Regions from separate parts of the Sporosarcina sp. So3-204 genome, predicted to be linked through region 2. Evidence: riboswitches for the same ligand, from Rfam matches in the RefSeq annotation. Region 2 holds a riboswitch; each other region holds the start of a gene.

Region 1 (11,065 bases), 690 kb from region 2:
TAACGTTTTTTAATAAAATCATATAGTCCATTCCTTTCTACAACAGAGTCAATTTCATAATTACCTTAACTTGCTACAACGACACAACATATTGTTCGAGAACGGTTCAACTCGACTATATGTTGTGGTGGTGTGGCGATAAAATCCTATTATGAAATTGATTGAACAGAGTCAATTTCATAATTACCTTAACTTGCTACAACGACACAACATATTGTTCGAGAACGGTTCAACTTGACTATATGTTGTGGTGGTGTGGCGATAAAATAATATTATGAAATTGATTGAACTGGTAACTTGTGTAGAAGGGGAGTGACTCAACCTTACCAACCTGGGATGATTGAGCCGCCGAATTCCTCTTCTACAAACTTTTTAACTTCTGGAGATTGATAAGCTTTTACTAGTTTTTTCAGAACTTCATCATTTTCGTTTTCAGCACGAACAACGATGTAGTTAACATATGGTGAGTCAGTTGATTCTAAAAGAATTGAATCTTCTTTCGGGTTAAGACCAGTTGCAATCGCAAAGTTTGTATTGATTGCAGCTGCAGCAAGCTCGCCAAGTTGGTTCGGAATTTGTGCTGCATCTAGTTCGATGAATTCAAGATTTTGTGGATTTTCGATTACGTCATGAATATTAGCTGTTTCTTTCTTCGCTTCATCTAATTTAATAATACCAGCTTCTTGAAGAATGAATAATGCACGTGATCCGTTAGTTGGGTCATTTGGTAGTCCGAATTTTGAACCGTTTGGAAGGTCTTTCATGTCTTTATATTCGTTTGAATAAACAGCCATTGGGTTTAAAATTGTTTTTCCAATTGTAACAAGATCTGTACTGTGGTCTGCATTAAATTTATCTAGGAATGGTTTATGTTGATAACTATTTACATCTAAATCGCCTTCAGATAGAGCAGTGTTAGGAATTACGTAGTCAGAAAATGATTTGATATCAATTTCCAGTCCATCTTTTGCTGCAATTTCTTTTACTTTTTCCATAATTTGTTCATGTGGGCCACCCGTAACACCAATTAAAAGTTTCGATTCATTAAGTGCGTTGACTTTTCCTTTGTCATCTTTTCCAGTTCCACAAGCTGTAAGGATACCGAGTAATAATACGATTGACAATAAAATACTAACTTTTTTCATTTGAATTCCCCCTGTTTTTGTATGTATATTTATTTTGAAGACTGTGTTAATAATATTATTGATTGAAGCGAAAGGCGGCGACTCCGACGGGATTAGCGAGACAGGTGAGACCCTGGAAGGAGCGTAGCGACTGAAGCGGCTAACCGCTCGCCCCGCGGAAAGCGTCCGCCTGCAGCGTAAATCAACACTGGATGTTAACAATACTTATTTTGAAAAATCAAAAAGCCCCTCTATCAAAAATAGAGAGGCACACTTATGTATGGCTAATAAGATCGTCCTCTCTCATCTTTCAAAACAAAAACATTTTGCAGGATTTAGCACCTGTCTATAGCAATTACTATAGATGGTTGCCGAGCTTCAACGGGCCAGTCCCTCAGCTACTCTTGATAAGAGATTTCTATTTAATTTTCAAATTGGTTCACACCCACATATTACAATGTAAAGAATACACTGTCAATCTAATTCTACTATTTTGTCGTTATTTGACGAAATGACTTAGATTAATTAATAGAAAAAAGCGTGGGATAATAAAATCCCCACACTTTTTGCTTAATTTTTATGTTTTAAAAGCTTTCTTTTGAGCTTATGTGTGTATTCTTGAACTTCTTTTATTCCAAATAGGAAATAGGAACCTACTACTGTAATTCCGAAGATCCCTACACCAACAATAAAAGTCAACCATTTATAATCAAATACTAAGTACTGACTTGAATAATAAACAACGACTGTAATGATGATAATTGGCAAAATCGCACGGTAAAACTCTAATTCCTTACTGAAAACGCCCATTTTTAATTTATACTTTCTATTAGCATAGGCGATTAACATGATAAAGTTTGTAACAGAACTTACTAATGTACCCCAGGCAATCGCTGCGGCGCCCATAGAGTCTACGAGCGACATAATGATTGCAATGTTGACCCCGAAGACGTTTATTAAACTAAAAATAACCGGTGCCATGGAGTCACCTTTAGCATAGTAAAAGCGTGTGATATACGTGTTTGCCGCAAGGAAATACATAGCTAGTACAAAAATCGCTAATATGGGAGCTGTTATAGCTGTTGACTGTGCATCAAAGTTCCCGTATTGGAAAATAACTTGTACTAAGTTTTCCGAATAAAAATAAGAGAAAACTGTAACTGGAATGAGCAATAATAACAAATAATGCAAGCCTTTGGAATAAAGACTGCGAATCGAAGTTACATCATTGTCATTTTCTTTTAAGCTTAATATTGGATAAATAACCGTTGTTACTGCAGTAATTAATATGGCCTGCGGAAATTGCATAAGTTTTGATGCATAGTTTACAGATGCAATCGCTCCTTCAGATAACATACCTGCAAAAAGCCGTTGAAGCAAGGCGTAAAGCTGGATAGTTGCGCCACCGAGCATGATTGGCATTATCATATACCATAATTGTTTTGATGATAAATTATGTTTAAAGGAAATACCTACAGGATGCGTTTTTAATTTTCGGTAACCAACAACCAAGAAGTAAACCATTAAGATTGAGCTTGCCATCGCACTAATTCCGTATGCAATTGGACCAAAGAAAAATGATAAACCTACTGCAATGACTAAAAAGATTGCATTATAAATTAATATAGCAAAACTTGATAAATGAAACTTTTGATTTACATTTAGTAATCCGCTATACCAAGATGAAAGGACAAGTAAAATAGAAGAAGGTAACATCCAATAGTAAAGATGTTTAGTTAATCCGATATCTTCTTGGCTAAGTCCACTCGCAACTTTCTCGCTATTGAATAACGCCATTATTGGATCAGTAAATAATAATAAAACGACTGTCATGGCTGATACGAGAAACAATACAATTGTAAAAGATTGCTTAACGAAAAGTGCTTTATCAGTTGTGCCGCGACTATAAATAGAAATGACAGCTGTCGTAAAAGCACCACCGACAACTAAGTAGAGAAAGTTTGGAATCATATATGCGGTGAAAATACTGTCCGCAATATAACTGCTACCATACTGATAGCCAATTACGATTTCACGAAAAAAGCCAAACAGACGAGCAACGACATTTATTATCGCAACAACGCCAACAATTTTAACAAATGAATTCATATGCCGTCCCTACCTTCATTGGTCGACTTCGATAACATTTAACTCTTAAAAGGGCCATAGCGATATCCGTTTTATTAATATAGGCATATCTATAAGATACAGCTAGAAAACTCTTGGAAACATTAAAAGTTAGGCGATTGGAAGTGAACAGTAATTTGCTGAGAACGAGTATTTGTTTCATAAACGCGTCACAGCCTTTTTCATTAATTTTAGACCTTTCAATGCTTCCTGATTAATAAAATTAGAAACTTCCTTCGTTTTCATAATCGTATTCTCCCAGTCATTGCTTAACTTTTTAAAGACGTCAGCAATTGCATCATCATTTACTTTTAGGTCGTCCATTTGTAAGCAACGATCAGATAAGCCGACAAAAGACATGAAATCTTGAACCTTAGTATGGTAAGAGATTGCAATGATTGGTGTCTCCGAACTAGTTGCGAGTATTAAAGAATGTAGCCTTGTCCCAATTACTAAATCGAGATTACCGGTTACTTCAAGTAAACGTTCTGGTACAAGATTTTCATCAATAATTTTCGTGTTTTCTTGATGAGTCATCTTTTTTTGGATATCTTTTGTAACAATGACGTCTTGCGGGAATTTCGTTGCAAAGAAAGTTATGGTGATATTGTGTTGAGCAATGGCATTGTCAAGATTTCTCGCCATACTTGTCGTATATTCATCATATAATTTGACGTCACCCTTAGGCCAATAGTTGGCATTATAAAAGGGAACTGCTGACACACCGACATTGAGTGGTTTTTCGCTATATTTCATTCTGTTAACTTTCATTGAAAAGGCAGGGTCACCAACGATATGAATTTCTTTTTTTACGCCAATTTTCTCTAGAAGTTGTTTTGATTTAGGATCTCGAACAGAGATATTCGTTGCGTATCTGCACATTGCTCGAATACTAATTTTGCCGGATATTGTATCTAGGGGACCAGCTCCACAACCGTAGATAATATATGGAACTTTGCTTTGCTTGGCCATCATTGCATATGTCCCGTATAGATGTGCTTCTCGTCTGTAAAAGTCCATTAAAAGACCTCCACCACCTATAATCAGGAGATCGAACTCTGAAACGTATTGTTTGTTGTTTTTGAATGTGTGAAAGAAAGTTTTATATAAATTACTTTGTTTATAATATAATGGGTAACTTTGTACACCGTATCGTTCGGATGTTTGTTGTGTGCTGTTACTAAAAACGGTAATGTCTTCAGGGGATACTGAAAATACTTCTTTTACTTGTTGGAGAATCCCAAATAAAATGGACTCATCGCCATTATTATCATTTCCATAATTCCCCACAATTCCAATCTTCATTAAACTACATCCTTTATTCTTTTTATGTTGCGATTATACCACATCAAACTATTATCTATGTAAATCAATTATACGTCAAATATGGATGATGTGTTTTACGCATCACCCACATTTTATATTCTATTCAATATTTTACAGGTTGAACTGATGATTCATGCTTTACCAAACCGTTGATTTCCGTTCCGGATAGGGCTTCGGTACTTTCGAAGTCCCGCTTTGGCGGACGGTCCGACAAGTGCAGAAAGATAGAGTTCAATCCATCTCTCCTCGTCGTCGCTCAAAAGCGTGCTCTCAAACGCTACGCTTATTGGTCGCAAAAGCCGTTCTGCGTAACGGCTCTTCCTGTGGGGTCTCACCTGGACACGCTTTTCCCGTTGGAGTCGCCGCTCTCCACTTCAATCAACTAGATGCAGTATTATTTATCTCACTAATATAGATTAGTTATTTAACAGTATCAATCACTCGTACATAATCCTTACTTACATAGACAGGTTGAGAGTAGAGTTGATCGGATAAAATTTCGTACCAGCCATTTGTTGCTGAGCTTGTGATGATGACGGGCATGCCTGCGCTTGTATACTTAAATAGTTCTTTGTTATTTATAGAAGTAGGAACAGTTCTGACGTTTAAGCCAGGTGTTGTTGTTAAGCCGATTGTATATGGGTTTTTCGCATCTTTATAGCCCATTTCTTTTTCTGCGCGGTAATAATGACCTGCGATTTTTGCACCCCAGAAAGGGTCAGAAGCATATTTCACGTTGAAACCGACAGCGTTAGAGCCAACAACTGCACCGTTTGCATAGGGACCACTGAAGCGACCGTTTGCGAGAGGTGTTTTTGGTGTAATGTAGTTTGGCTGTAAGAACTTTGTGATAAGTTCATCTATATTAGCAGCGACAGTATCAAAGTTTTTGTTTAGTGGGTTTGTGTCATAGACATAAAGCCCAAATAGATTATTATAAGTTTGTGCATGATCACTCATACCGTATGCACTTTCATGTTGTGCAAGTGCTAAAATAAGCATGGCATTAATTTGATGTTTTACTTCGATATCCTTTAATGTTTTACCGAGTCCAACTAATTTACTTTTAGTAGTGGCATCTTTATATTGAGATAAATTCGTTTTCTCAAGTTCAGTTAACTTTTTATCAATATACTGGTTTATCTCGTCTGCGCTGTAGTTAGTTTTTGATCGTGCAGGAAGAAATTGATAGTAGTTATATGATTCTCCAGCAGTTGTCCCATTAGAATTGGTGAAGTTAATCCCGTTCCAACTATAGTATATAGCATCTTTTTTCATGAAGGCGGGCGCTTTACCATAGCTATAGCTTCCAGCGCTTTTTCCGGTAGCGTGGTTGTATAGTTTATGTGTTATTTCGCCATTAACATTTTCGTAATAAGAACGTCCTTTACTCATTGAAAATGGAATGAGTGAGACATCAGCTAGTTTTAAATTACCTACTTGTCCTGCAAGTCGAACTCTAGCATTTGTGCCGTCACTTCCAAGGTATTCCATTTCAGTATTTGCTGCAACAGGCATCTGATCTTTAAGTGTCTCGGAGTAAAGTGCAACATATTTATTAGTAACGACAAAACCTGCATTCATCTTTATGATTTTGTCTTTTAGAACAATGACTTGTGAACTTTTATTCATGGCTTTTTCTGCATCTGTGAAATTCATAAATGTTTGATTGCCAACAAGTGTGCTATTTGAAATTTCTTTTACAGAATAAATCGGGATATCAGCTTGTGGATCACCTGTTAATAACATTAACCGATGTATAAATGTAGCTGATTGTGCGACAGTAGCATTATTTAAAGGTTTAAAGTTGCCATTTTCTCCTTTAATAATGCCTAGAGCTGCACCGTTAGCAACGGCTTGTTTATAATCATCAGAAACTAGATTTGCATCTTTAAAATCTAAAGTAGCAACTACTTTTTTAAATTTTAAATGATCCATTACACGATCCAAAATAATCGCCATATGTTGACGGGTGATAGCGTTATCAGGTTTAAATGTTCCAGCTACTGGATAACCAGTAATGATTTCGGCTGCCGCTGCACGCTGAATGTCTACAGCATAAGCGTGTGTTGTCGGGACGTCATTAAAGGTAATATCTTCTCCACCTTTAAGATTCAAAACACGTGACAGATAGGCTGCGAATTCCCCGCGCGTGACGATATTATTAGGTGAGTAGCTACCATTCGAGTTTTTCTCTAAGGCATTTTTAATGATTAAATAACGTAATCCTGGCTCATGTTCGTGACCCGAAATTTCATCCGCTGAAGCAGTAGTTGTGTTTAATATCAGCGAAAGTAGTAGCACAATAAATAATACATGTAATGATTTTTTTTGCATTATTATTAACCTCCTATACTTGTCCCTTAATACTAACAGAGATAGTCTAATAGTTTAAGAACTAAATGGTAGAGATTGAAAACTACAACTTTAGTTTAATAGTATAAATTGATATTTTTTGATAGTATTAATGAAGCAAGATGAAGGGAAGGTGGACAGCTCTTTATAAATAAAGGGTGATTATATGCTGAAAAAAATGAATAGAATACTACTCCTTTTAATGATTATATCAGTTGTGATTTCGCAACCATTTAAAGTGAGTGCACAACAAACAGTCGTACAAGATTTACCGTTATCAGAAGGGGTTCAATATAATAAATATACATATAAAGATGCGTCTGTGAACACGATTGACCATTTAAAGATTAATGTTGGAAACCCAAACACGAAGGTGCAGTTAGGACTACCGCCCGCCGTTAACGGGAAAGAATCTACAACAAATATGGCAACACGCCATTCAAAAGAAGGGAATCGTGTTGTAGGTGCTGTGAATGCAAGTTTTTTCGATATGAGATTAGGCTATCCGTTATTTTTATTAGCTCAAAATAATAAGATCATCAACGGTGGGGCTATTTCAGTTGGTTCAGATCAATATATGAATGTCCCTACTGCATTCGGTATGACTGCTGATGGAAAAGGGCTTATAGATAACTTCAAATTTGATGTCTCTCTTTCGCATAAAGGAATAAACTATGAAATGACAGGTTTAAACCATTCGCGAAATCCTGGTAATGCGGTAATTTATACGCCACAATTTTATAGTAAGACAACGAACACGAATGAATATGGATTTGAAATCGTTGTAGACACTGGAAAAGTGGTAACAGAGAATACATTCGATCAAACGTTAACAGGGAAAATTATAAGTATTTCAGCTTACGGTTCGAAAGTAACAACAACAATACCCGCTACCGGTTTTGTTATATCAACGCAAGGTGGGGATTGGCATAAGAAGCTTTCACCTTTAAAAGTGGGAGATGAAGTAAGTACGAACTTTTCGATTGATAAGCAGTGGCAAGACGCTGATTTCGTTTTAGCGAGTGGCCCTTACTTAGTGAAAGACGGGAAACCTTACATTATGATGAGTACATCAAGCGCGCGAGCGAAAGAAATTGCACCGCGAACTGTAGTCGGGGTTAGTAAGGACAGACAAACTGTACACTTCATAACTGTGGATGGTCGTCAAAGTCATAGTAAAGGTATGAATATGTCTCAACTAGCTAACTATTTAATTACATTAGGTGTGGACCGTGCAGTGAATTTAGACGGTGGTGGTTCTACAACAATGGGCATACGAAAATATGGAAGTAATAATGTTGTATTAGCTAATTTACCGTCAAACGCTAATAACTTCCAACGTCTCGTATCGACTACGCTTTTAGCAGTAAGTACAGCACCTACTGGAAAAGCGGCTCATGCGAAATTTACAAATAGTACAAACTATGCAACATTACTAGCAGGCGCATCATCGAACGTTGCTGTGCAATATATGTTGGATGCTAATTACAATACTTTACCACTGGGCAATCGTGTTTCACTTACATCACAAAATGGCACATTAAATGTTAAAGGGTTTGGATTTACAACGACGAAACCAGGGGACGATCGTATCTACATTAATTATGATGGACAAGCTGTACAGTCATTCCCGGTAAAAGTTGTGGATGCACCAACGACATTAACTGTATCTCCGAGCGTAAACACTGTTAATCTTGGTGAAACGGTGGGCTTTAATGTGAGTGCAAAAGATGCGAATGGAAAGGATCTAGTCTATCATCCATCTCAATTAAAGTGGTCTGTTGAAGGGAATATAGGCACGATTACGAGTGATGGTAAATTTACTGCAAATCAAGCGGGTGCTACGGGGAAAGTAACTGCACAGTTGGGTACAAAAAAAGTAGAATTTCCAATAACTGTCCCTAACACTGCTTTGTATAAAGATATCCCTTCGAACTATACTTACTATAAAGAATTAGAGCTTTTAACTAGTAAAGAAATTATTACCGGAAATAATGGCTATTTCATGCCGAATGATTCATTGACGCGTGGACATGCAGCTGTAATTATTGCAAGAGCGCTGAAATTAGATATAACAAACGTTATAGATCCAGGATTTACTGATGTACCTTTAACGTATATATATCATGACGAAATTGCGGCGGTTATTGCTGCAGGAATTATGAATGGCAAAAGTCTGGCAGAGTTTGATCCGAAATCAAACTTAACACGGGAACAAATGGCCAAAGTTGTAGCGATTGCCTATAACTTAAAAGGAACAAGTACAATGACTTTTAAAGATGTTCCAAAAGATTTGTGGTCGTATGAATATATCCATCTTTTAGCTGCAAATAATATAACGACTGGATATAAAGGTAATATTTATAAGCCTAATACGCCTATCAGTCGTGTGCATTTCAGTGTTTTTCTTTACAGAGCTATACCTAAATAAAGTAATTGAAAGTAACTTCGTCAATGAGTTTATTGACGAAGTTGCTTTTTTTGTTATTTGACTAATATTGACATAATGTTGCTTTTTGTTACACAAAAAAACACGTGTCCATCGTAACCTACATCTTGAATGATTAATTATCAAGATGTAGATTACTGGACACATGCCTTTAATAAAGTTTACGTTGGTTCAGTTTTGGTAATGGCAGATGCCAGTATGACAAAGCCTAGCATCAAAACAAAGATTAAATCAAGAAGTCCTGTATGCATGGATACAGCAAAGAGTGTAATAACAAAAGCATAAGTAACAGCATTGAAACTACGAATACCACTCAGCTTCATTTTATTATAGATTAGAGAAATCAAAACACCATAAAATAGGAATCCAACAGCGACTAATAAATAACCACCATCTAAAAATAATTGGCCAATAAATGTCGGCGTTGTCGTTCTCGTTGGGCGGGTAATAAACTTCCCTTCGTCCGCGCTTAGTGAATTCACTACTTCAGTAACACGCATACGTGGTGAGATTTGTTCCCCAGACAAAATGGTGTTGAATACCCCTTTATGGAGTTCACCATTTAACGTCCCTTCCTCTTTCGTGTATTCAATAATTTTGCTTAAGACAATATGTCCTGTAACGCTCTCGCCGTTCAATGAACGTATCCATTTAGGCGTGAGGTTAACTTCTTGTTCCACCGTTAAAAGCTGCTCTTTTTCCTCGAAAGTTAGTTCAACATCTGGTTGATCTCGGTTGTTGAATTCTTGCGTTGTATCTTCTGACATAACTCGTAAAAACCCGAACATCGAAAATGCAACACCAATAACGAGTAATGCGGATAAAAACCATGTTAATTTAACACGTTTGACAACATAGTGAAAAATGATTAATCCTGTAAAGAGCATAATGATAAGCGGCGTTCGATAGCCCATAAGTAAAAACAGGAACATTATAAACCCAAACACTGAGCCATAAATTAATGCTTTTTTCCACGTCATCTTTTTCTCTAAAATCATTTTATAGGACAGCAGTAATAATGTACCAAACCATAATAACTGGCTAAAGAAATTAAGCTTCGGATCTAGACCTCGACGTGCTGATTCGTCAGAGATACCTAGACTGCCGCCGAAAATCATCATTAAATAGGTTACTAAACCAATTGTAGTCAACAGAATAATAGCAAGCCGGATATATTTGCTGAACGATGAAAGTCCGAATGTAGGCAACGTCCATCCTAATTTATCAATCAGGTAAACGCCTATGTAATAACAAAGTAACGCTAATATCACAACTGGCCAAATAGATTCCCTAACTTTAAATAGCTCAAATCTATGGAAATCAAACAAACTTGTGAAAAAGTACAGTAACAAAATAAAAGGTAAAAAGAAATAAGGTGAAAACGTATCGATTTTATTTATTTTTGCGAAACTCGACTTTAAATTTTTCATTATAATGATGCATCTTGTTTCATGATGCATTTGCCCTCCTCTGTTTTCAACTACTAATGTCGACATATTATGGTGCTGTAAAACAAATGTAATTATAACATGAAAAAGAGAGTATTAGAAATCATATAAGAGAATTATTTTGAACTATATTAATATGTAGAGAAAAGAAAGGAATTTAGTTGAGAATAAGTTACTAAGGTATATTAAATTTAAGATGTCTCGCGATTTATATGACAATACAAGGTAAATGGAAT
Region 2 (11,065 bases):
GAAAACTAGATAGTATGACTTTATTTGAAACAACTGAATTTAACCATTGGCATGAGCGTTGGTTGGAAAGATTAGGAAGACAAGAAGAGTTCAAGATTACATCAACTCAATTGATGAAAAATAGTAATCCGGCGTTAATCCCGCGTAATTATCGGGTTGAAGAAGCACTCGATGCTGCAGTGGAAGATGGGGATTTTAATGTAATGGATAGACTCTTAGCTGCACTTTCAAATCCATATGCACATTCTGACAATCAAGCTGAATTTGCTGCATTACCTCAGTCAACTACACCTTATCAAACTTTTTGTGGAACATAAAAAATAGTCAAAAAAATGGTGTCAGCTCAACATTACATGTTGGACTGGCACCATTTTTTTATCTTAAAATTTATTGTGCTGTTTCGTCTTGGAAGACTGGAACCCAGCCTTCTACAGTTACGAAAATACGAACAGCAACTACTTTACGATCTTCTGCCAAAGTAAAATAGTGAAGAATATATTCAGGTACTGATATCAAATCACCAGGATCTAGATGGACTTCGAAAAAGCGGTCATCTTTTCCTTTAATGATGAAAACGCCATGTCCACTAACGATAAAGCGTACTTCATCGTCTGTATGATGATGTTTTCTTTCAAAGTTTTTCAGAAGTTCATCTAATTTTGGGTTTGAATCGGATAAAGAGATAATATCTGACGCTTGATAGCCGCGACGTTCTGAAATGTCGTCAATATCAGTTTTAAATGCTTGTAAAATCTCTTCTTTTTCTTCATCTGACAAATCGAATTTTTCACGAAGGTTTTCAGGAAGTTGATTAATATCCCAATGTTCATAAATGACTTCTTGATTAGTTAAAAACTGGCTTACTTCTTCTTGTCCTTTGATGACCTCATTTGTACCTTGGATTGTAATTGTCGCCATTACAGAATCGACTCCTTTAATTTGAATTGGTTAATTGCTAATTGATATTGGAATAAAAACTCTGCGGCTTCTAGTAATTTTTTTGCTTCAAAACCACTTTTTCCCCATACTGTTATGCCGTGATTACGAATGAGCACTGCGCCACTATCTGCTTGTACAAATGGTTCGAATTCATGCGCCAGACGCGGTATATCAGCATGGTTAGGAATGATTGGTATACGAAGTACTGCATCTTCTTCCCATAGACCAAAAGCTTTAATGAGTTCTTGCCCTTGAAAATCAATTCCGCCTTCATCTGCGTAAAGTTCAGAAATGACATTGTTTGCTACGGTATGGATATGCAAACTACATGTAGCAGATGTCTTCCCGTAAATTTCACAATGAAGTAATGTTTCAGCAGAAGGTTTTAAATGCGTCTCTTCTACAGCAGCACCTAAATGGTCAACGAGTAAAAAGTCTTCATCAGTTCTTTTTCTTTTATCTTTACCACTCGCTGTAACTAAGAAATGAAGAGGATCATTGGATACTCTAATAGCGAGGTTTCCACTGGTCCCCATAAACCAATCGCGTGCGGCTAATTCATCTTTTATATCGGCAAGTTCATTCCATTGTTTTGTGTAACCGCTCATTCACTAACACCTAACTTTTTATCTAAAATCTGAATAACATCATGAAAGCTTTCAAATGGTTCGTATGAAAGATTCAATTCCTCACATTTTTCAATTAAGAAATCTCTTGCTATGACAATATCAGCTAATTTAGCGGCTTGAAGATCAGTGATAGAATCGCCGATTACAATACTTATCTGCTCTTCTTTTATCAAGTTTCGAATAATTGAAGGTTTACAGCAACCGCAGTCGTTTGAACATTGGTCATCACAACTGAGTGGAAAATTAATATTGATATTCTTACCGGAAAAATCAGCCTCGTTACAATAGACATCCGAAAAAGGACCGTATGGTTTCAATAGAGGATTTACAAAGAAATCGATTCCACCACTTACGATATAAAGCGGAATTTTTTTAGTGTTTGTGTATTCAACAAACTCAGCAAAACCTTTACGAATTTTAGCTTGATCTATGACAAAAGAAGTGATTTCATCTTTGGCAGAGACCGGAAGTAGAGAGAACATTTTACCTACACCCTCTTTAATCGATACCTCTTGCGCCAAAATATCATCTTTAATCGGCAGCCATTCAGGTGGTGCGAACTTTTTCATAATCGCAATAATATTATCTTGGTCAGTTATTGTACCGTCAAAATCACAAAATATAACTGGCTGTTTCATTTTTTTACCCCCATAATTCAAGTGCTGTTTTTAACGCTGGATGTTCATTTGCAGCTTCAGTTAATGTGGTTCCATTTAATACAGCTTGGACTGCTTGTTGGAAAGCTTGTACGCCACTTGCCGCCCCCGCTGGATGTCCGTGGACACCGCCCCCGGCATTAATCACGCAATCCACGCCAAAATCTTCTATTAGTAAGGGGACAAGTCCTGGGTGAATTCCGGCTGAAGGGACAGGAAATGCTTGTTTAACGATGCTTTCATTCGTCAATTCATGACCTATTGACAATGCAACTGATTTTTCCAAAGCGACGCTACCATAAGGTGATGGAAATAGAGAAAGATCCGCACCTGCATAACGTGAAAGTTTACCAAGAGCAAGGGAGCTCGAAACACCATAAAATGGAGAAGATGTAAACGCACCACTGAAAGCAGGATGCGCCATAAGTGGTAATTGAATCTCGTTATCTTCCGCTAATTCCTGCATGGCATCAAGTCCGTAAGCATGAACATTAAATAACAATGCATCCGCACCTAGTTCTCTTGCTTTTCTTGCTTTATCTTTTAGGTCTGACGTTCGTCCGGTTAAATTAACTGCATATAATGTACGTTGTCCCGTTTCTTCAAAAACTTCTTGCAGCACTTTTTTTCCAATTGAAATTCTTTTTTCAAAAGGGGTTAACGGGTTATCAAAAAGAATTTCATCATCTTTGACAAGGTCCACACCACCAAGTGCTTGCTGTCTAAGTTGTTCAGTAAGGTAATCTAGATCCCTACCAATGACTCCTTTAAATATACTCATAATTAATGGTCGGTTATGTACATTAAGTTTACCTCGAATCCCATCTATACCAAAACGTGGACCAGGAAAGTGTTGCAAAAGTGAATCATCAAATTCTAAATCCAATAGTTTAACTTCGCCATCTAATGATAGTTTACCAAATACGGTTGTCAGTATTGCTGGTAAATCTGCTGAAAAGTTTGCAGCAGGATATGTGATTTTTACTTCTGCTTTAATTAACCCGGGTTTATGTGGATGAGGTGTTTCTGGGAACTCGGTGACAGAAGCAACAATACCTTTATGTTTTTTTAATTGTTCTTGTTGAAGTAATGGCAGATCTGTCCATGATCCAATTGTTAAACCAAGTGCAATGCTTTCTGCTCTCTTATCAATTGAACCTTGCTTTCCGTATAGTTGATAACTTGCTGTTAGACCACTCATTTTATTTCAGCTCCTTTACGAAATAAAAAACCTTTTCTAATTTAGAAGAGGTTTCAAGAACGACTTCTCATTGTTCAGCAATTTAGCTGCAAGAATTAGCACCGTTTCCTTTGAAGGTTCGGTTGCCGGGTATCATTGGGCTTGTCCCTCCACCAACTCTAAATAAGATTAGCTATTCAATTAAAATCGTAGTCTGATTATTTCACTCATAAAGAGATTTGTCAATATTATCAAAAACTGAAAAAATAGAATTGACATGACTTGCAATTAAGTGCTAGAATATTATTTAAATAGCATAACTTTTTGAATTGTATAACTCTTATCAAGAGCTGGCATAGGGAAATTGGCCCGATGACGCCCAGCAACCGACCTTAATACCGTTGTGAAACGGGGCGCTTTTACTTTGGCGCCTGGGAATTTTATTCCTGTAGGGCACGGTGCTAATTCCATCAGATGATGACGTGTAAACGTATGGATTCTGAAAGATGAGAGGCAAGGAATTTCTTATTCTTTAGCCTCTTTCCATTATGGATAGGGCTTTTTATTTTGGATAAAGAAAGGATGAGTGATGTGACAACAGCTATATATGAGAAATATGTTGAATTAACTAAAGAGTCAGCGATTGAAATCGCAAAAAACAATCGCTTTTATTCCGAGCATGCCGATTTGATATGTAAGGAAATTGGCGATGGAAACTTAAATTATGTCTTTCTATTAACAGATGTTATTACAAAAAAGTCTTTAATTATTAAACAAGCATTGCCTTATGCAAAAGTAGTTGGAGAGAGCTGGCCGCTAACTTTGAAACGTGCAGAAATTGAAGCGAATGCTTTGAAAAAACACGGAGAGTTTGTACCTGCTTTAGTGCCAAAAGTATACGAAATTGACACTGAATTAGCAATAACGATTATGGAAGATCTATCACATTTAACGGTTGCGAGAGAAGGATTAATTGCAGGTAATAATTATCCGTTGCTTGCATCAGATATTGGTGAGTATCTTGCTAAGACACTATTCTATACATCGGATTTTGCCTTGCATCCTTTTGAAAAGAAGAAGTTAGTTAAGGAATTTTCCAATCCAGAACTGTGCAAAATATCAGAAGACCTCGTTTTTACAGATCCATTTTTCAATGCAGAAACAAATAACATAGAAGATTTATTGAAATCAGATGTCGAATTAATTTGGGCAAATACATTGCTGAAATTAGAAGTTGCCAAGCTGAAAAAAATTTTTTTAACTGAAGCAGAAGCTTTATTACACGGTGATTTGCATACTGGAAGTATTTTTGTAAGTGAAACGGAAACAAAGGTTTTTGATCCTGAGTTTGCATTTTACGGACCTATCGGATTCGACATTGGTCAATTCATTGCAAATTTAGTGTTTCAGGTTATTACGAGAGAAGGCAGTCAACAAGAAATAGTTCTCCAGCAGATTGACGAAACTTGGAATGTCTTTACTTCTACATTCTCAGAACTTTGGGACAAGGATTCAGTTGATTCGTTTGCAAAAATTGATGGGTATAAAAAAAATATCCTAGAGAAGATATTTAGCGACACGCTTGGATTTGCTGGTTGTGAATTAATCCGCAGAACAATAGGATTGGCACTTGTGAAAGATTTGGAAGGCATTAAGGATGAAGAGAAACGAATTTCATTAAAGAAAAAAGCATTGCGAATAGGTGAAAAACTGATTTTGAATAGATCAACGTTACCAACTATTTCAGCAGTACTTGCTTTAGTTCGGGAGGAAATAAAATGACAATACCAACATCCATTAAATGGACAAATGATCAAATTGTCATTTTAAATCAACAAAAATTACCATTAGAAATTGAAAATCTAACGCTTGAAACGATAAAAGATGTCTATGACGCAATCGTAACTTTGAAAGTGCGTGGAGCACCTGCAATTGGCATTACTGGAGCCTATGGCCTTGCAATAGCAGGAAGGTCTTATCAAACATCCAATATAGAGGAATTCCAGCTTCAATTAAAAAAGGATTTTGATTACTTAGCAGGTTCTCGTCCAACTGCAGTCAACTTGATGTGGGCATTGAAGCGGTTGTTGAAACTTGTCCTAAGTGCGAAAAATGTCGAAGAAGCGAAAGTAATGCTAATAAATGAAGCGGTTATTATACATGCTGAGGATGAAGAGTTCTGCAGGAATATTGGCGAATATGCGCTTACATTACTTGAAGATAAAAAAAGGGTTATGACAATTTGTAACGCAGGCTCAATTGCTACAGCGAAATATGGAACCGCCCTCGCTCCGTTTCATTTAGGAAGTGAACGTGGAAAACACTTTGAAGTATACGCGTGTGAAACCCGGCCTGTATTTCAAGGCGCACGATTGACAGTTTGGGAACTACAACAATCAGGTGTGGACGTCACACTTATAACCGATTCGATGGCGGCCCATACAATTCATACCAAAGATATTGAAGCAATCATCGTTGGAGCAGATCGAATAGCTGCAAATGGGGATACGGCAAATAAAATCGGGACTATGAATTTAGCCATTTTAGCGCATACATTTGACATTCCATTTTATGTGGCAGCACCTTCATCAACTTTCGATTTAACGATTCATAACGGCGAGAGTATTGTAATTGAAGAACGTAATCCCGATGAAATAACAGTTATTGCGGGACAACAGATTGCGCCCTTAAATACGAAAGTGTATAATCCGGCATTCGATGTAACGCCAGCAAAATACATAACAGCAATCATTACGGAAAAAGGTATTATAGAACCAAACTATATAGAAAATATTCAGCGCTTCATAGGCAAATAAAAGGAGAGTATCAATCATGAAAAAACAAACACGTTGGCTATTAAGTGCACTACTAGTAATCGGTATTTTATTAGCTGGATGCCAGCCTAAAGGTGAAGTTTCTAAAGAGCCAGAAAAAAAGAATGACGCGGCTGAAAAGTCAGATAACCCATTAGCAAATAAGAAAATCGCATTAATTATGCAACAGAATCTTGGTACATTTTCAGCGCAGTATATTGAAGGTGTTAAGGAACAAGCCGCTAAATTTGGTGGTACAGTAACTGTATTTACTTCAGAAGGTGACCTTTCTAAAATGGCATCTAATTTAGATGCAGCAATTAATCAAGGAATGGATGCCATTCTAATTGACCACGGAACGAAGGAAGCATTGAACCAAGGTGTTGAAAAAGCAATAGAAAAAGGAATTCCTGTCGTTGCATTTGATGCAGGGGTTGAAGTAGATGGTGTAGTTGTCTTGGAACAAGGCGATGAATTAATGGCTGAAATGACGCTTGAAAAATTGAAAGAAGATACAAACGGTGAAGGGAATATCGTGAAAATTTGGGTAGCTGGATTTGCACCGATGGAAAGAAGACAAGTTGTATATGCTAAGTTTTTAGAAGATAATCCTGGCATTAAAGAAGTAGCGACATTTGGTGCGGCAACTGCTAATACAGCATTAGATACACAAGCCCAAATGGAAGCAATTCTAAAGCAATACCCTAACGAAGGCGAAATTACAGCTGTTTGGGCTGCATGGGATGAATTTGCAAAGGGTGCTGTACGTGCGATTGAACAAGCAGGGCGTACAGATATTAAAGTATATAGTATTGATATGAGCGACGAAGATTTACAAATGATTCAAAAAGAAAATAGCCCATGGGCGGCTTCAGCTGCTATTGATCCAGCTGATATTGGTCGTATTCAAGTGCGTTATGCATACCAAAAAATTAATGGTGAACAGCCAGAAGAACATGTTGTTCTAAATCCAGTCTTTATAGATGCTTCAAAATTACCAGAAAAAACAGTTACGACAAACGAACTTCATGAATACGTCGATGGTTGGGGAGTAAGTGATCAAGGTTACGCATCTTCTTTGAAAGAATTAGAAGAAAGCTTGAAATAATTAACATTGGCTGTCCTTTATAAAAGGACAGCTTCATTATTAAATAGGGAGGTTCCATCGTGAACACATTACTCTCGATGATTGGTATTAATAAGAACTTCGGGAAAGTTCCAGCACTGGCAAATGCAGAATTTCATCTTGAAAGAGGGGAAATCCACGCATTATTAGGTGCAAATGGTGCAGGGAAAAGCACATTGATGAAAATACTTTCAGGTGCATATCAACAGGATGACGGTGAAATTTTAATCGATAATGAAATAGTAAAATTTCCATCGCCAAAGCAAGCTAAAGAACTAGGCATCTATTGTGTATACCAAGAAGTAGATACGGCTATTGTTCCCGAACTATCCGTTGCAGAAAATATCATGCTTGATTCATTTGCAAAAGGCGGAAACTTATTTGTTTCAACATCTAAGCTTCATGAACAAGCTCGCCTTGCTTTACAACAATTGCAAGTCGACAATATTGCTGTTCAACAACCTGCATTTAAACTATCACTTGCTGAAAAGCAATTGATTCTTATCGCTCGTGCACTTGTGCATTCAGCTAAACTTATTATCTTCGATGAACCAACTGCGCCTTTATCTGTTCAGGAATCAGACAGACTATTTTCTGTAATTAATGACTTGAAAAATAAAAATGTTAGTTGTATTTATATTTCACATCGACTGCCTGAAGTGTTTGAAATTAGTGATCGTATTACGGTCATGAGAGAAGGAACAACAATTAAAACATTCACTACATCTGAAGTTACTGAAAACGAGATTATCGAGGCGATGTTAGGTGAAACATTTAGTCTTGAACTTGGTTATCACGAAAAAACAATTGGTCCAACTTTATTAGAAGTAAAGGATCTTTCAGATGGTCATAAATTACATAATCTATCTTTTACAGTCTCAGAAGGTGAAATTGTTGGTGTTGTTGGATTAGTTGGCGCTGGAAAGACCGAGCTTGCAAAAACATTATTTGGGTATACGCGTTATAAAACGGGAAGTATTCAATTAGATAACAAAATGGTCAGAGCAAAACACCCATCCGATGCAATAAAGGCAGGAATGGCGCTAATTCCTGAAGAGCGTAGAAAAGAAGGGCTTTTTGTACATGAATCCTTACAAACAAATGCGACTTTTCCTAATCTACGTAAATTTTCACCACGCTTTTTTATGAACAAACGAGCAGAAAAAGATTTTTCTTTAGATATTATTAGTCGTTTGCGAATTAAAGCAGGAAGTGTGGACATGCCGCTTGTACATTTAAGTGGTGGGAATCAGCAAAAAGTAGCGATTGGAAAATGGATGTCGTTAAATTCTAGACTTTACTTATTTGATGAACCGACAAAAGGTGTAGATATCGGTGCGAAAGTTGATATATTTAAATTAATTCGAGAGATTTCAGATAAAGGCAATGGTTGTCTTTACTTTTCTTGTGAAATCCATGAAATAATGGGTATTTCAGATCGAATTCTAGTTATGTATAATGGTCAAATTGTGAAAGAATTTTCACATGAAGAAGCAACACAAGAAAAGATTATGTTATACGCTAGTGGTGGAAAGGAAGAATAGTATGAAAGATAAAGGGATTCATCTTCTATTTAAATATGGAACAATCGCATTAATGATCCTAATTATTATTTTCTTTAGTTTGATTAATGATGCGTTTTTCACATATAATAACTTCTCAGATATATTACGTTCAATTGCCATCGTTACATTACTTGCATTGGGGGTCACATTTACACTTGTTGTGAATGGTTTTGATTTGTCTGTTGGTTCTACGATGTCATTATCAACAGTTATCACAGCCTCACTAATGGTTTGGTATGATATGCCTTTATGGCTTGTAATCATTTTGCCGATTTTAGTTGGTGTTTTAGTAGGGGTATTCAATACGCTACTAATTGTTGTCATCGGGATTCCAGACTTATTAGCAACATTAAGTACGATGTATATTGTGGCAGGATTACACCGGACCTATACAGAGGGGTATTCTATTTATAATAATATGCCTCTAGTATCAGGTGGCAATGCACCTGGTGAATTATCTCAAGCTTTCCTTTGGATCGGGCAAGGAAAAATGCTCGGACTACCTGTACCAGTATGGATTATGCTAGTTATGGTATTTCTAGCATTTCTAGTTTTAAATCATACACGTTGGGGACGAGTACTTTATATGACGGGCGGAAATGCTGAAGCGGCGACGTTGTCAGGCGTTAATGTGAAAAAGGTAAAGTTCGCTGCATATGTCGTTTCCGGAATTTTTGCTTCGATGGCGGGAATATTATTTACAGCACGTGTAGGTTCGGGACAGATTGATGCTGGAGCACCTTTATTAATGGAGGCTGTCGCTGCAGTATTTGTTGGATATTCTGTCTTAGGTGCAGGAAAACCAAATGCGATAGGTACATTTTTCGGGGCAGCTGTAATTGGTATTTTATTGAACGGGTTAACAATATTAAATTTACCATATTATGCATTTGATATTATTAAAGGTACTGTTCTTGTAAGTGCGCTTGCGGTGACCTATATCCATGCTAAGAACCGTTTTACAAGTACGTAAAGATTTGGAACACTAGCACATTTTTCTCTATAGTCTAAATCACTGGTGGCAATCGAACATGCAATTGTGCATGTTGGACTGCCACCAGTTTTGTATATTTAATTACTTTTTCATAATAAAACTCAGATGCCTTCCGCTTTTCTTGTCCTCACGATAAGAAAAACCTTCTGGGCTAATAAAAGTACAGGTCGGATCAATTGTAATTTGTTCAGTAGGAATGCCCGCTAACTCACATTGCTTCTTAACAGTTTTTTGGTTGTCGATATGATACTTGTTAGTTTGTTTATTATAATAAATAAATTCATCCGCGTAGCCAAGATTTTTAAATTTCATATAAACATCTTCATCAACCTCAAACTTTTCTTGACTTAATGCTGCACCGATCTGTATATGAAAGTCTTTTGGATTACATTGGTCAACCTTTCTTAAATGTTCAAAAAGTTTTGGCGTAATTTCTTTGATTGTACCTTGCCAGCCTGAATGAATCACTCCAATTAAACCTTTCACTTCATGATAAAAAATAACGGGTACACAATCGGCAGTGAAGCTACATAATACCAAATTTGACTCATACGTATATAAGGCGTCAGTATCAATAATAGCTGTATCCATATTATCGGCACCGCGCCCAATGTCATCAGATGTAACTAAGTAAAAATTTGAACTATGTGTTTGATTTGCGCAAACGAAATTATTCAGCTCACACTTTAAGGAAATAGCTAATTTTTTTCGGTTTGCCACTATATGCGCAGTGTTTTTACAAGAGTGAAGCGCCATATTATTATTTTCGAATTCCGTTTTTTCTTTAAGGGTAATTCCCGAAATGAGTTTCTCGTTATTTAAGTAAATTCTTGAGTTCATAACATCACCTCTTCTAACTTTCGTTTATCTACAGATTGCTGCTTACTGACAACATAACAAATTGAATATTGTATTACAATTATCATTTTACAATAAAATCTTGTAGGGTCCTATTTATTAGGATATAAAGTGATGTTGCGAATATATATTTCCCCAAACCGATTTTCACAACATTTGAAGCGGTTATAGCGACAATTCGAGAAAAAGATTGTTAACCCTATCCCGATAGCCAAAGTCCGTATATAATAGAAAATATTCGTCATGTCTTGGTTGAAGATAGCGTCGATAAGAAGAAGGATACTTTATGAAGCAGGTGTAAAATA
Region 3 (11,065 bases), 1.2 Mb from region 2:
GTTTAATCTGTGTTCCAATTGAAGAGGAAAAAGCTACACAGTTAGACTTAAACTTAATGACGGCAAACAACAGTGATGCATATGGTACCGCCTTCACCATAAGCGTGGATCATGAATCTTGTCATACTGGCATTTCTGCTTTTGAAAGATCTGGAACAATCTTGAACATGCTTGGGCAAGATGCCCGTCCATCAAATTTTAAGCGTCCGGGACATATTTTTCCTTTAGTAGCAAAACCAGGTGGTGTGTTAAAACGTGCAGGACATACAGAAGCTGCAGTCGATTTAGCAAGACTTGCTGGAAGTGAACCAATTGGCGTTATTTGTGAAATTATAAATCATGATGGAACAATGGCAAGAAATCCTCAGTTGCTAGAACTTGCAAAGAAGCTGGACCTAGTTGTTTTGACAATTAAAGATCTGATTGCATACCGACGCGCGACAGAAATGCTAATCGAACGTGTTGTTGATGTTAATTTACCAACAGAATTTGGTGACTTTACTGCTGTTACCTATATTGAAAAATTGACTGGCCGCGAACATATTGCTTTGGTTAAAGGCAATGTTGAAATTGCGGAGAATGTATTAGTTCGTGTGCATTCTGAATGTTTAACGGGTGACGTTTTCGGATCAAGTAAATGTGATTGCGGACCACAACTTCATGCAGCGCTTGCGCAAATAGAGGAAGCCGGAACAGGAGTAATGCTTTATATGCGCCAAGAAGGACGCGGTATCGGTCTAGTTAATAAAATGAAAGCATATAAACTTCAAGAAGAAGGCTATGATACGGTTGAAGCAAATGAGAAGTTGGGATTTGCTGATGATTTAAGAGATTATGGAATTGGTGCTCAAATTTTACGTGATCTTGGTCTGACAACAATTCATTTGCTGACGAATAATCCTCGTAAAATAGCTGGACTTGCAGGCCATGACCTTGAAATTACTAAGCGTATACAAATAGAAATGCCTTTGAAAAAAGAAAATTTGAATTATATGGAAACGAAGAAAAACAAACTTGGACACTTGTTACATAATTGAGGGGGAATTTAAATGGGTACAATTTATGAAGGACATTTAGTTGGTACAGGGTTAAAGATAGGAATCGTTGTTGCAAGATTTAATGAGTTTATTACAGGGAAACTTTTAGGTGGGGCTGAAGACGCACTACGACGTCATGGCGTTGATAACGAAGATGTGGATGTTGCTTGGGTACCAGGTGCTTATGAAATTCCACTCGTTGCAAAAAAGATGGCTGCAAGCGGGAATTACGATGCAATTATTACGCTTGGAACAGTTATTCGTGGTGCTACACCCCATTTTGACTATGTATGTAGTGAAGTCGCAAAAGGTGTTTCAGCGATAAACATGCAAGAGGGAATCCCGGTTATTTTCGGCGTACTAACGACAGATACAATTGAACAAGCAATTGAGCGTGCAGGTACTAAAGCAGGAAATAAAGGTTGGGACGCAGGGAGTTCCGCTATTGAAATGGCAAATTTATTAAAACAGATTAAAGGATAAAGAAATAGACTATATTATGGAGACCAAAGAGTGTTTTACTAGCTTGACTTGGTCTCCTTTTTGTTTGCCATAATTTAACTTGATAAAAAATCTTTGACGGTTAGAATAATTTGTAGTAAGCTATTAATACCAAGTATACATATAAGGATTAAAGGGGCGGTTATTATTGAAGAAATTTAGATTACTATTTTTACTATTATTAAGTACAGTTATTTTATTAGCAGCATGTGGGAACGAAAAGAAAGATAGCGCTGATAATAAGGAACCTAAAAAAAGCGAAAATTCTACAGATACACCCAAAGATTTATTAGCTCAAATTCAGGAAAAAGGCGAATTAGTCATTGGTACGGAGGGTGTTTATCCGCCATTTACATTTCATGATGATAAGGGGCAACTTACAGGTTTTGATGTTGAAATGGCAACAGAAGTAGCTAAAAGATTAGGTGTCAAACCAGTATTTTTGGAAACGCAGTGGGACGCTATGTTTGCGGGATTAGATTCAAAACGATTTGATATGGTAGCGAATCAAGTAGGTATTAATGATGAACGTCTTGAAAAGTATAATTTCTCTGATCACTATAATATATCAGTCGGTGTTTTAGTTGCACAAAAAGATAATAATGAGATTGACAGCTTTGATGATATTAAAGGTTTAAAAGCAGCGCAAACCTTAACGAGTAATCACAGGGCAACTGCTGAAAAGTACGGTGCTGAAGTAATAGGAGTTGAAGGATTTGTTCAAACAGTAGAATTGATTAGTTCAAAACGTGCGGATGTTACAATTAATGATAATTTATCAGTTTTAGATTTCTTGAAACATAAGCCAGATGCGCCTTTGAAAATTGTAGCAACTTATGATGATGAAGTTAAAATAGGACTATTATTTAGGCAAGATAGCGACACTTTGGTTGAAGCGGTAAATAAAGCATTAGGTGACATGATTGAGGATGGAACGCACTTGGAGCTTTCTGAGAAGTGGTTTGGTAAAGATGTTCTTAAATAATATTTTTGGTGATTCAGAACGTATTCAAAGGTTGACTGACATTGGTACGTCATCACTATTACCTTTACTTGAGGGAGCTATTAAATATACGATACCGCTAACTTTAATCGCCTTTACATTAGGATTGATTATAGCTATATTTACTGCCTTAGCTCGAATTTCAACAAGTAAGCCATTAAAAATTGTAGCGGGCATATATGTTTCTGCAATACGTGGGACGCCATTACTCGTTCAGTTATTTATATTGTTTTACGGATTACCGACAGTGGGAATAATTATTGATCCATTTCCAGCGGCTGTGATTGGTTTTTCATTAAACGTAGGTGCATATGCTTCTGAAATTATTCGTGCGGCAATATTATCGATACCAAAAGGTCAATGGGAAGCGGCACAAACGATAGGTATGGGTTATGCACAAACGTTACGAAGAATTGTATTGCCTCAGGCAGCAAGAGTATCAATACCACCTTTATCGAATTCATTTATTAGCCTAGTTAAAGACACTTCTTTAGCATCGTTAATTTTAGTGACAGAAATGTTTAGAAGAGCACAAGAAATAGCTGCTTCAAATTATGAGTTTTTACTTTTATACATTGAGGTCGGATTTATCTATTGGGCTATTTGTTTCATACTTTCATTATTTCAGGGAAGAATTGAAAATCGATTAGATCGTTATGTAACTAGATGAAAATGATTTATGAGGGAGAACACAATGATTTCAATTCAAGGATTAACTAAAAACTTTGGCGAACTAGAAGTTTTGCGAGGAATTGACTTAGAAGTAAATAAAGGAGAAGTCGTAGTTGTCATCGGACCATCGGGTTCAGGAAAAACGACACTTCTTAGATGTTTAAATATTTTAGAAATACCAACATCGGGTAAAATTAAGATAAATGAACAAAGTACTGATTTTTCTAGCAAGGTTTCAAGAAAAGAAATAGATTTAATTAGAAAACAATCAGGTATGGTATTTCAAAATTACAATTTATTTCCTCACAAGACTGCACTTGAAAATGTGATGGAAGGTCCTGTTATTGTAAAGAAGCTATCAAAAGATAGTGCAAGAAAAAATGCGAAACAGTTATTAGAAAAAGTAGGTTTAGGTGACAAGCTTGATTTTTACCCATTCCAATTATCTGGTGGGCAACAACAACGTGTTGGTATTGCAAGAGCGTTGGCGATAGAGCCGCAGGTCATGTTGTTCGATGAACCGACATCAGCATTAGATCCTGAACTTGTAGGTGAAGTACTTCAAGTAATGAAGGATTTGGCAGATGAAGGGATGACAATGGTTGTCGTAACCCATGAGATGCGTTTTGCCCGTGAAGCAGCGGATACTGTTGTGTTTATGGATCAAGGGAAAATTATTGAAAGAAATAAACCTAGCATTCTTTTTACTAATCCAAAAGAAGAGCGCACTCGTAAGTTTTTAAATCTGATTCTTCAATGACAATATACAAAAGGCTATCCGCCAAATTTTGGTTGAGATAGTCTTTTGTTTTTGTCTAATAATCAAAGTTCTGGCAAAAGCTTGTAGAAAAAGATAATATTAAGGATGTAGTTATAAATAGAAGTGAGGGATTCAAATGACTAATGAAAATAATAAGGAATTACCTAAAAAAACTTGTTCTGTAGAATTACTAGTGACAGTTGAAGAAGATGTGAAAAAAGTACTAAATGGAGAAAAAACGGCTACTCGTCGTAATGGCGTTTATGCATATCCTGGAGAAGTAATGGTTCTTGATGGTAAAGAATTTACAGTGAATTCTTTATATAGACAAACTCTTGGTGAGATGACAGACGAACATGCAAAACAAGAGGGTTATGCAGATATGTCCGATTATAAAAACATGATCTTGTCTATGCATGAGGGTATGCCATGGCTTCCTACGATGAAAGTATGGGTGCATGAATTTAGTTCGGCACAGAAGTGATGTTCTAAATGAATTTTGACTTCTATAATGTGCTTGTTTTTATGCATATTGTAAGTGCTGTTCTGTCCATAGGTCCATTATTTATTTTAATGCCAATTATCAAGCGTTTACGCGGTGTTGGAATGGATATTGAAAAGGCGTACTTAGGTATTATTAATGTCATCATTCGTCTTGTTATGCATGCAGGTCATGTGCTTGTGGTTACTGGTGTTCTTTTAATTCTTAATGGACCATGGCCATGGTTTACGTCATGGGTTGTATTGACAGTTGCTGTTATGGGTATTTCTGCTGTATTCTTAGCAACAGGCTTTACAAGAGTTTTACGGGTGTTGAACGCACCAGGTAGCCGTAAAAGTGAACTACTCGACCGGTTAAATAGAACGTCCTGGCTTTATATTGGTCTTATGATCATTATGCTCTGGCTTATGGTTCAGAAACCAATACTTTGGTAAATAAATATTTCTACATAAAAAAGTTGTGCGTCTACTATTGACGCACAACTCTTTTTCAGTTTCAAGAAAACCTAAATTGTCAACGGTATATACGCTGATCGCGATGGATTAATTGGCTTGATATAGTTCCTAAAAGCCCATCCATAACATATATTACAGTGAAAGCTAAAAAGAATTAAATAATAACATGGTGGAGGTGTGAGGAACTTGTTTCAACCATCACAATATAATGAAAATGAGAACCGAAATAATAATAGCTCTAAAGATAGGGGAGTTATTCTTGCACTTTGGGGTTCAGCCATATCTACATTCGGTGACGCATTACAAACGATAGGCGGCGCAATTGCAATAGAAGAAGGGCGAATTGAAGATGCACAACAGCAACAACAACTTACTAATTTACAAAACCAAATAGACGATTTGAAAAAAGAGCAAAGAGCAAATAATACTACAAGTCCCGATATTGAAAAGCTGAACACTTTGATGGAAAAAATAGTAATGCGATTAGATAAAGATGACAGTAAATTTTAAGTAGGTAATAACGCCTGCTATTAAAAAATCACAGTTTGAAGAATAACTAGTTTTCTTTAAAAGAAGTTGACAATTCACTTTTTTATGTAGTATGATAGCTTCTAATCAACAGAAGAAATAAATAATTGTACTTTTAAAATTTAATAGACTCTTATTTAGAGTGGTGGAGGGAATAGGTCAAATTAAACCCGACAACCAGTAGATGATCTATATGAAAAGGTGCTACTTCCTACAGATTTGAATGGATTTGAAAGATAAGAGGAAGACAATTCAAACCTCTTCTAAATTGAAGCTTTTTTTTATGCTTAAATCCGAGTTAACTGATATGTATAATTAATAAAAGGAAGGAGAGAAATGAATGAGCTATAAGCTTGGTATACTCGATCAGAGTTCAGTTTTTCCTGGTACTTCTGCAAACTACGGATTTCAACATACGATTCACTTGGCCCAAATAGCAGCTTAATCCCCATAAGTATTGATTTCGCATTTAATCGCTAAAACGAATTCGATACGGATTGGTTCAGGCGGAGTAATGTTGCAACATTACAGTCCTTATAAAGTTGCTGAAAACTTTCAAGTATTATCAACTCTTGCACCTGAAAGAGTTGATTTAGGAGTAGGAAAAGCACTAGGAGGATTTCTGTTATTTAAAAAAGTACCGGAGAGTATTATTGAAAGATTTAGATAGCTCCTAGGTTATATTTTTTAATTATAATACCTAGTAAATTGATATGTTAAGTTTGGAGGAATAGAATAATGACAAGTAAATTAATAATCGAAGATATAAAAGAGAATGATAAGGAAGAAGTTAGGCAGCTATTAGTTGAAAGTTATCTGCAATATGAATATGACCATAAAGATCCTACAATGTGGGAATCATACTTGAAAGATATTACTTTTTCTGTAGATAACCCAAATGTTGATAAGATCCTAGTTGCCAAAAGTGATTTAAAGATACTTGGTAGTTTGCAATTATTTGAGTCATCTCTTAAAGCCTATAATAAACCAGAGTTAGGGATTACTTCACCGATTATACGTCTTCTTGCCGTTCGACCGAATGCTAGAGGTCTTGGTGTAGCACAAGAGTTGTTAAGGAGTGCAATTGCTTATTCGAAATCAATTCAAGCAACAGCTATTTATTTGCACACAACTGACTCAATGCGAAAAGCGATTAAATTGTATGAGTGGTTCGGCTTTAAACGTGATACAACGAAAGACTTTGGTACAGGGGAAGTAGTAGTAAAATCATATCGACTTGATCTATAAAGTTAGATTGAACCAGTTAATAAATGAAAATATAGAGGAGTGAGGATAATGAGAAGAATATTATTGCTAGCTGTTTTATCTGTAAGTTTATTGGTAATTGGTGCATGCGGCAAGGATGAAAAAGCAGCTTCAGCAAATAATCAAGTGGCTAGCAAAGAAGTAACTTTAAAAATTACTGCATCTTCAACACCGCACGCCGAAATATTAGAATTTATTGCACCTGATTTAGAGAAAGAAGGTATAAAAATAGAACTTGTTTTGACAACGGATGGAATTATTGCGAACGAGCAGACTGCGAACGGGGAACTAGATGCAAATTTTTTCCAGCATACACCGTATTTGAATCAAATAAACAAAGATTTGGGTTTGGATCTAGTTAATGTAGTCGGAACACATATTGAACCATTTGGCGTTTATTCTAAAAAGATTAATTCAATTGAAGAGTTATCTGTTGGTGCAAAAGTAGCGATTCCGAAAGATCCAGTTAACTTTTCAAGGGCGCTTCAATTATTTGCTTCAGCAAATATTATTGAATTGAGTGAAGAGAAGACTACGGATTACTTACTATCAGACATTACAAAGAATGATAAAAAAGTAGAGTTCGTTCCGGTTGATTCGGTCATGTTAGTACATTCGCTTGATGACGTAGAGGCATCAGCGATAAATACGAATTATGCGCTAGAAGCAGATTATAAACCTTTAGATGATGCTTTAATAATTGAAGGTAATGACTCCCCGTATGTGAACATTTTAGTATCGCGTCCAGATAATAAAGATAGTGATGCAATTAAGAAGCTAGCTGCTGCGTTAACTACAGAAAAAGTTAGGGAATTTATTTTAGAGAAATATGACGGAGCCGTTGTACCCGCATTTTAAAATAAAAAGAAAGGAAAGGAGGTTACTGCTTTGATTGAGTTTCAAGGTGTATCAAAAGTATTTGATAGTGGTGGGAAAAAAATTGAAGCATTAAAAGAGGTTAATTTGACGGTAGAAAAAGGGGATATTTTTGGTGTCATTGGATTCAGTGGTGCAGGTAAAAGTACGCTCATTCGCACTGTTAATCTACTAGAATATCCCACTTCAGGTGAAATTATTGTTGAAGGTAGTAATCTAGCAAAGTTATCTCCTAAAAAGTTACGTGGTGCGATGCAAAATATCGGAATGATTTTCCAGCATTTTAATTTACTTAATTCTAAAACTGTTTTCGATAATGTCGCGCTTCCATTAGTATTTAGCAATACAAAAAAGAAAGAAATTGATAGTCGGGTGGATGAAGCACTTCGTTTTGTCGGTTTGGAAGATAAGGCGAAAAGCTATCCTGACCAATTATCTGGTGGACAAAAGCAACGTGTAGGAATTGCGAGGGCGCTTGTAACAAATCCTTCAATTTTGCTTTGTGATGAAGCGACATCGGCTTTAGATCCACAAACGACGAAGTCAATATTGCAATTGCTGAAACGTGTGAACAAGGAGTTTAAAATTACTATTTTAATAATTACACACGAAATGGAAGTTATTAAGCAGATTTGTAACCGTGTTGCTGTTATGGAAGGTGGTCGAGTAATCGAATCAGGGGAGGTATTTGATATATTTGCACACCCTAAAACAGAAACTACCCGAAACTTTGTTCAGTCGGTCGTACGAGATGAAATACCTGAAGGAGTCTATAGATTACTAGAAAAAGATAATCGGATTGGTCGAATCTTCAAACTAGACTTTTTAGGTTTAAGTGCCGGTCAACCCATCATCTCCAATGCAGCAAAAAATTATGAAATTGATATTAATGTGTTATTTGGAAGTACGACAGAGATTCAAAATATCTTCTTCGGAAACTTAATTGTTGCGTTAACAGGTGCAGATACCGAGATTGAAAAGGCTTTACGGTATATTAAAAGTCAAAATGTCACGGTAAAGGAGGTTGTACTAGATGGAAATCAGCAACGAGATTATCATGAAAGCAGTTTGGGATACGCTCTACATGGTTAGTGTATCACTCTTTTTTGGAAGCATAATAGGAATATTTCTTGGAATATTGCTTGTAGTTACAAGGAAGGGGCATATTTTAGAGAATAAAATAGTGTTTTCATTAGTAAATCCAGTCGTCAATACATTCCGGTCAATTCCATTTATCATTTTACTTGTTGCAATTATTCCATTCACGAGACTTATTGCAGGAACGTCGATTGGTACGACAGCTGCGATTGTTCCGCTTGTACTCCATATTGGCCCCTATATTTCGCGGCTAGTAGAAAATTCGCTATTAGAAGTAGATGAGGGAATTATTGAAGCTGCGAAAGCAATGGGGGCTGCACCATTTAAGATTATTTTCAAATGCCTAATTCCAGAAGCTTTTCCATCTTTAATCCTGAGTATAACGACTGCGACAATCGGACTAATCGGTGCAACTGCAATGGCAGGCGCAATTGGTGGCGGTGGACTTGGTGATGTAGCAATCACTTACGGTTATCAACGCTTTAGTACAATTACCATGGTAATTACAGTAGTCATACTTGTTGTGATGGTGCAAGGTGTTCAAACGATTGGAAATTTGTTTGAACGGAAAATGAGAAGAGTGTAGAAAAATAAAAAATAGAATAGGGGAATTTAGATGAAGAAGTTTGTATTACCAATCATTTTAGTGTTGGGAGTATTTTTGGCAGCTTGTTCAGCTAATACAACAAAAGCAGATAGTAAGAAGACAGAGGAACAGGAAATAAAAGTAGGAATCAGAGGTTCGGAGCTCCGCACTTGGGAGTATTTAAAGGAAAGAGCTGAAAAAGAAGGGATAAAAATTGAACTCGTTAATTTTACTTCTGCCTTTGACCCAAATCAGGCTTTAGCTGCTGGCGAAGTTGATATAAATGCGTTTCAACATATCGCCTATTTAGATTTTTATAATGAAAGTAATAAGACTGATCTTGTCCCAATCGCAACAACGATTATCGCACCACTCGGATTGTATTCTTCTAAATTCAATTCCATAAGTGATATTCCAGATGGTGCACAGATAGCAGTACCGAATAATGCACCTAACTGGGGGCGTGCTCTACTTTTGTTGCAAGAAGCGGGATTGTTGACAGTTGTTGATGATTTTGATGGCAGTGGCGGAGCAGATAAAATAAAAGAAAATCCGAAAAATATTGAAATAGTACCAGTAGATTCGGCTAGTGCACCACGTTTAATGGAAGATACGGCTGGTTCAGTCATTAATAATGGGACAGCAGTCGAAGCAGGGCTAACTTTAAAAGATACATTAATTCATGAAAGTAAAACTGCAAAGCCTTATATAAATATCATTGCGTCTCGTAGTGAAGATAAAGATAATGAAGTGTTTAATAAAATTGTTGCGTTATATCAATCGGACGAAACGGAAAAATTTATAAATGAAACATACGGTGGTAACTATATTCCGACATTTATAACGTTAGAAGAACTAAGTACTTTTAAAGATTCTTATACAAACAAATAAGGGGAGATTTTGATAATGAAGAAATCGAAAATTTTATTGATTTTATTGGCATTATTTACATTGGTTTTGACAGCTTGCGGTAACGATAAAAAAGGAAGCGCGGAGGAGAAAACGACTTTCATAGTAGGAACATCACCTGGGCCTTATAGTGAACTATTTTTAGAGGCTGTTAAACCTATATTAGAAGAAAAAGGATATACGATAGAAACAAAGGTATTCTCTGATTTACTTTCTGCGAACATTGCAATCACAGAAGGTGCTGTAGATTTAAATGTCGATCAACATACTGCGTACTTTAGTAATTTTAATGAAGAAAAAGGTGCGAAATTGACGGCAGTAACACCGATTCCGACAGTTCCGGCTGGTATTTTTCCAGGAAGAAAATCTTCTTTAGATGATATTGCAGAAGGTGATTCTATTGGTATTCCAAAAGATCCATCGAATGCTGCAAGAGCTTATGCGCTACTTCAAAAAGCTGGCTTGATTAAATTAACAGATGGGATTGAGTTAGTTAAGGCGACAGTTAGTGACATCGAAGAGAATCCACATAACTTAGATATAATTGAAATGGATTCTGCACAAATTCCACGTTCTTTAATTGATCTGGATTACGGTGTGATACCAGGCAGTATCGTTTATTCATCTAAGTTAGACCCTACAACTAAATTACTTTCTGAAGACGTGCTGAAAAATTTAGAATTAGTCGCTGTTGTGGATGAACCAAATAAAGATACGAAGTGGGCAAAAGATGTTGCCGCTGCTTATCAGTCAGATGAATTTAAAAAGTACTTAGCCAAACATAATAAGGACGATTACTGGTTTATTCCTGAAGAACTAAAGTAAATAGGAGGTGTTTTATTGGCTCAGAATAGGCAAATTAAACTAGCAGC

What was found. Region 2 has a riboswitch for S-adenosylmethionine ahead of mtnW (2,3-diketo-5-methylthiopentyl-1-phosphate enolase). Riboswitches for the same ligand answer to the same signal wherever they lie in the genome.
Region 1: it holds a riboswitch for S-adenosylmethionine, as region 2 does, so the genes downstream of both, AC3RV6_RS02945 (MetQ/NlpA family ABC transporter substrate-binding protein) here and mtnW (2,3-diketo-5-methylthiopentyl-1-phosphate enolase) in region 2, are expected to answer to the same signal.
Region 3: it holds a riboswitch for S-adenosylmethionine, as region 2 does, so the genes downstream of both, AC3RV6_RS12405 (LLM class flavin-dependent oxidoreductase) here and mtnW (2,3-diketo-5-methylthiopentyl-1-phosphate enolase) in region 2, are expected to answer to the same signal.

Annotation. Positions count from the first base shown of each region.
Region 1 is NZ_CM176485.1:620,491-631,555, forward strand. Features, by position in the region: gene AC3RV6_RS02940 (methionine ABC transporter ATP-binding protein) at 1-22, opposite strand, end outside; gene AC3RV6_RS02945 (MetQ/NlpA family ABC transporter substrate-binding protein) at 324-1,145, opposite strand; SAM riboswitch class I at 1,425-1,538, opposite strand; gene murJ (murein biosynthesis integral membrane protein MurJ) at 1,695-3,233, opposite strand; gene AC3RV6_RS02955 (polysaccharide pyruvyl transferase family protein) at 3,411-4,556, opposite strand; gene AC3RV6_RS02960 (S-layer homology domain-containing protein) at 4,998-6,914, opposite strand; gene AC3RV6_RS02965 (phosphodiester glycosidase family protein) at 7,099-9,363, shown strand; gene AC3RV6_RS02970 (oligosaccharide repeat unit polymerase) at 9,543-10,841, opposite strand.
Region 2 is NZ_CM176485.1:1,311,949-1,323,013, forward strand. Features, by position in the region: gene AC3RV6_RS06275 (protein adenylyltransferase SelO) at 1-317, shown strand, start outside; gene AC3RV6_RS06280 (cupin domain-containing protein) at 388-918, opposite strand; gene AC3RV6_RS06285 (methylthioribulose 1-phosphate dehydratase) at 918-1,547, opposite strand; gene AC3RV6_RS06290 (2-hydroxy-3-keto-5-methylthiopentenyl-1-phosphate phosphatase) at 1,544-2,206, opposite strand; gene mtnW (2,3-diketo-5-methylthiopentyl-1-phosphate enolase) at 2,211-3,425, opposite strand; SAM riboswitch class I at 3,490-3,594, opposite strand; SAM riboswitch class I at 3,742-3,917, shown strand; gene mtnK (S-methyl-5-thioribose kinase) at 3,987-5,186, shown strand; gene mtnA (S-methyl-5-thioribose-1-phosphate isomerase) at 5,183-6,220, shown strand; gene AC3RV6_RS06310 (sugar ABC transporter substrate-binding protein) at 6,237-7,325, shown strand; gene AC3RV6_RS06315 (sugar ABC transporter ATP-binding protein) at 7,382-8,887, shown strand; gene AC3RV6_RS06320 (ABC transporter permease) at 8,889-9,881, shown strand; gene pgeF (peptidoglycan editing factor PgeF) at 9,984-10,742, opposite strand.
Region 3 is NZ_CM176485.1:2,513,392-2,524,456, reverse strand. Features, by position in the region: gene AC3RV6_RS12445 (bifunctional 3,4-dihydroxy-2-butanone-4-phosphate synthase/GTP cyclohydrolase II) at 1-1,037, shown strand, start outside; gene ribH (6,7-dimethyl-8-ribityllumazine synthase) at 1,050-1,520, shown strand; gene AC3RV6_RS12435 (amino acid ABC transporter substrate-binding protein) at 1,687-2,523, shown strand; gene AC3RV6_RS12430 (amino acid ABC transporter permease) at 2,510-3,211, shown strand; gene AC3RV6_RS12425 (amino acid ABC transporter ATP-binding protein) at 3,236-3,973, shown strand; gene AC3RV6_RS12420 (ASCH domain-containing protein) at 4,110-4,457, shown strand; gene AC3RV6_RS12415 (hypothetical protein) at 4,466-4,909, shown strand; gene AC3RV6_RS12410 (hypothetical protein) at 5,117-5,440, shown strand; SAM riboswitch class I at 5,589-5,701, shown strand; partial or broken gene AC3RV6_RS12405 (LLM class flavin-dependent oxidoreductase) at 5,799-6,077, shown strand; gene AC3RV6_RS12400 (GNAT family N-acetyltransferase) at 6,197-6,706, shown strand; gene AC3RV6_RS12395 (MetQ/NlpA family ABC transporter substrate-binding protein) at 6,755-7,582, shown strand; gene AC3RV6_RS12390 (methionine ABC transporter ATP-binding protein) at 7,613-8,692, shown strand; gene AC3RV6_RS12385 (methionine ABC transporter permease) at 8,634-9,284, shown strand; gene AC3RV6_RS12380 (MetQ/NlpA family ABC transporter substrate-binding protein) at 9,315-10,175, shown strand; gene AC3RV6_RS12375 (MetQ/NlpA family ABC transporter substrate-binding protein) at 10,191-11,018, shown strand; partial or broken gene AC3RV6_RS12370 (LLM class flavin-dependent oxidoreductase) at 11,034-11,065, shown strand, end outside.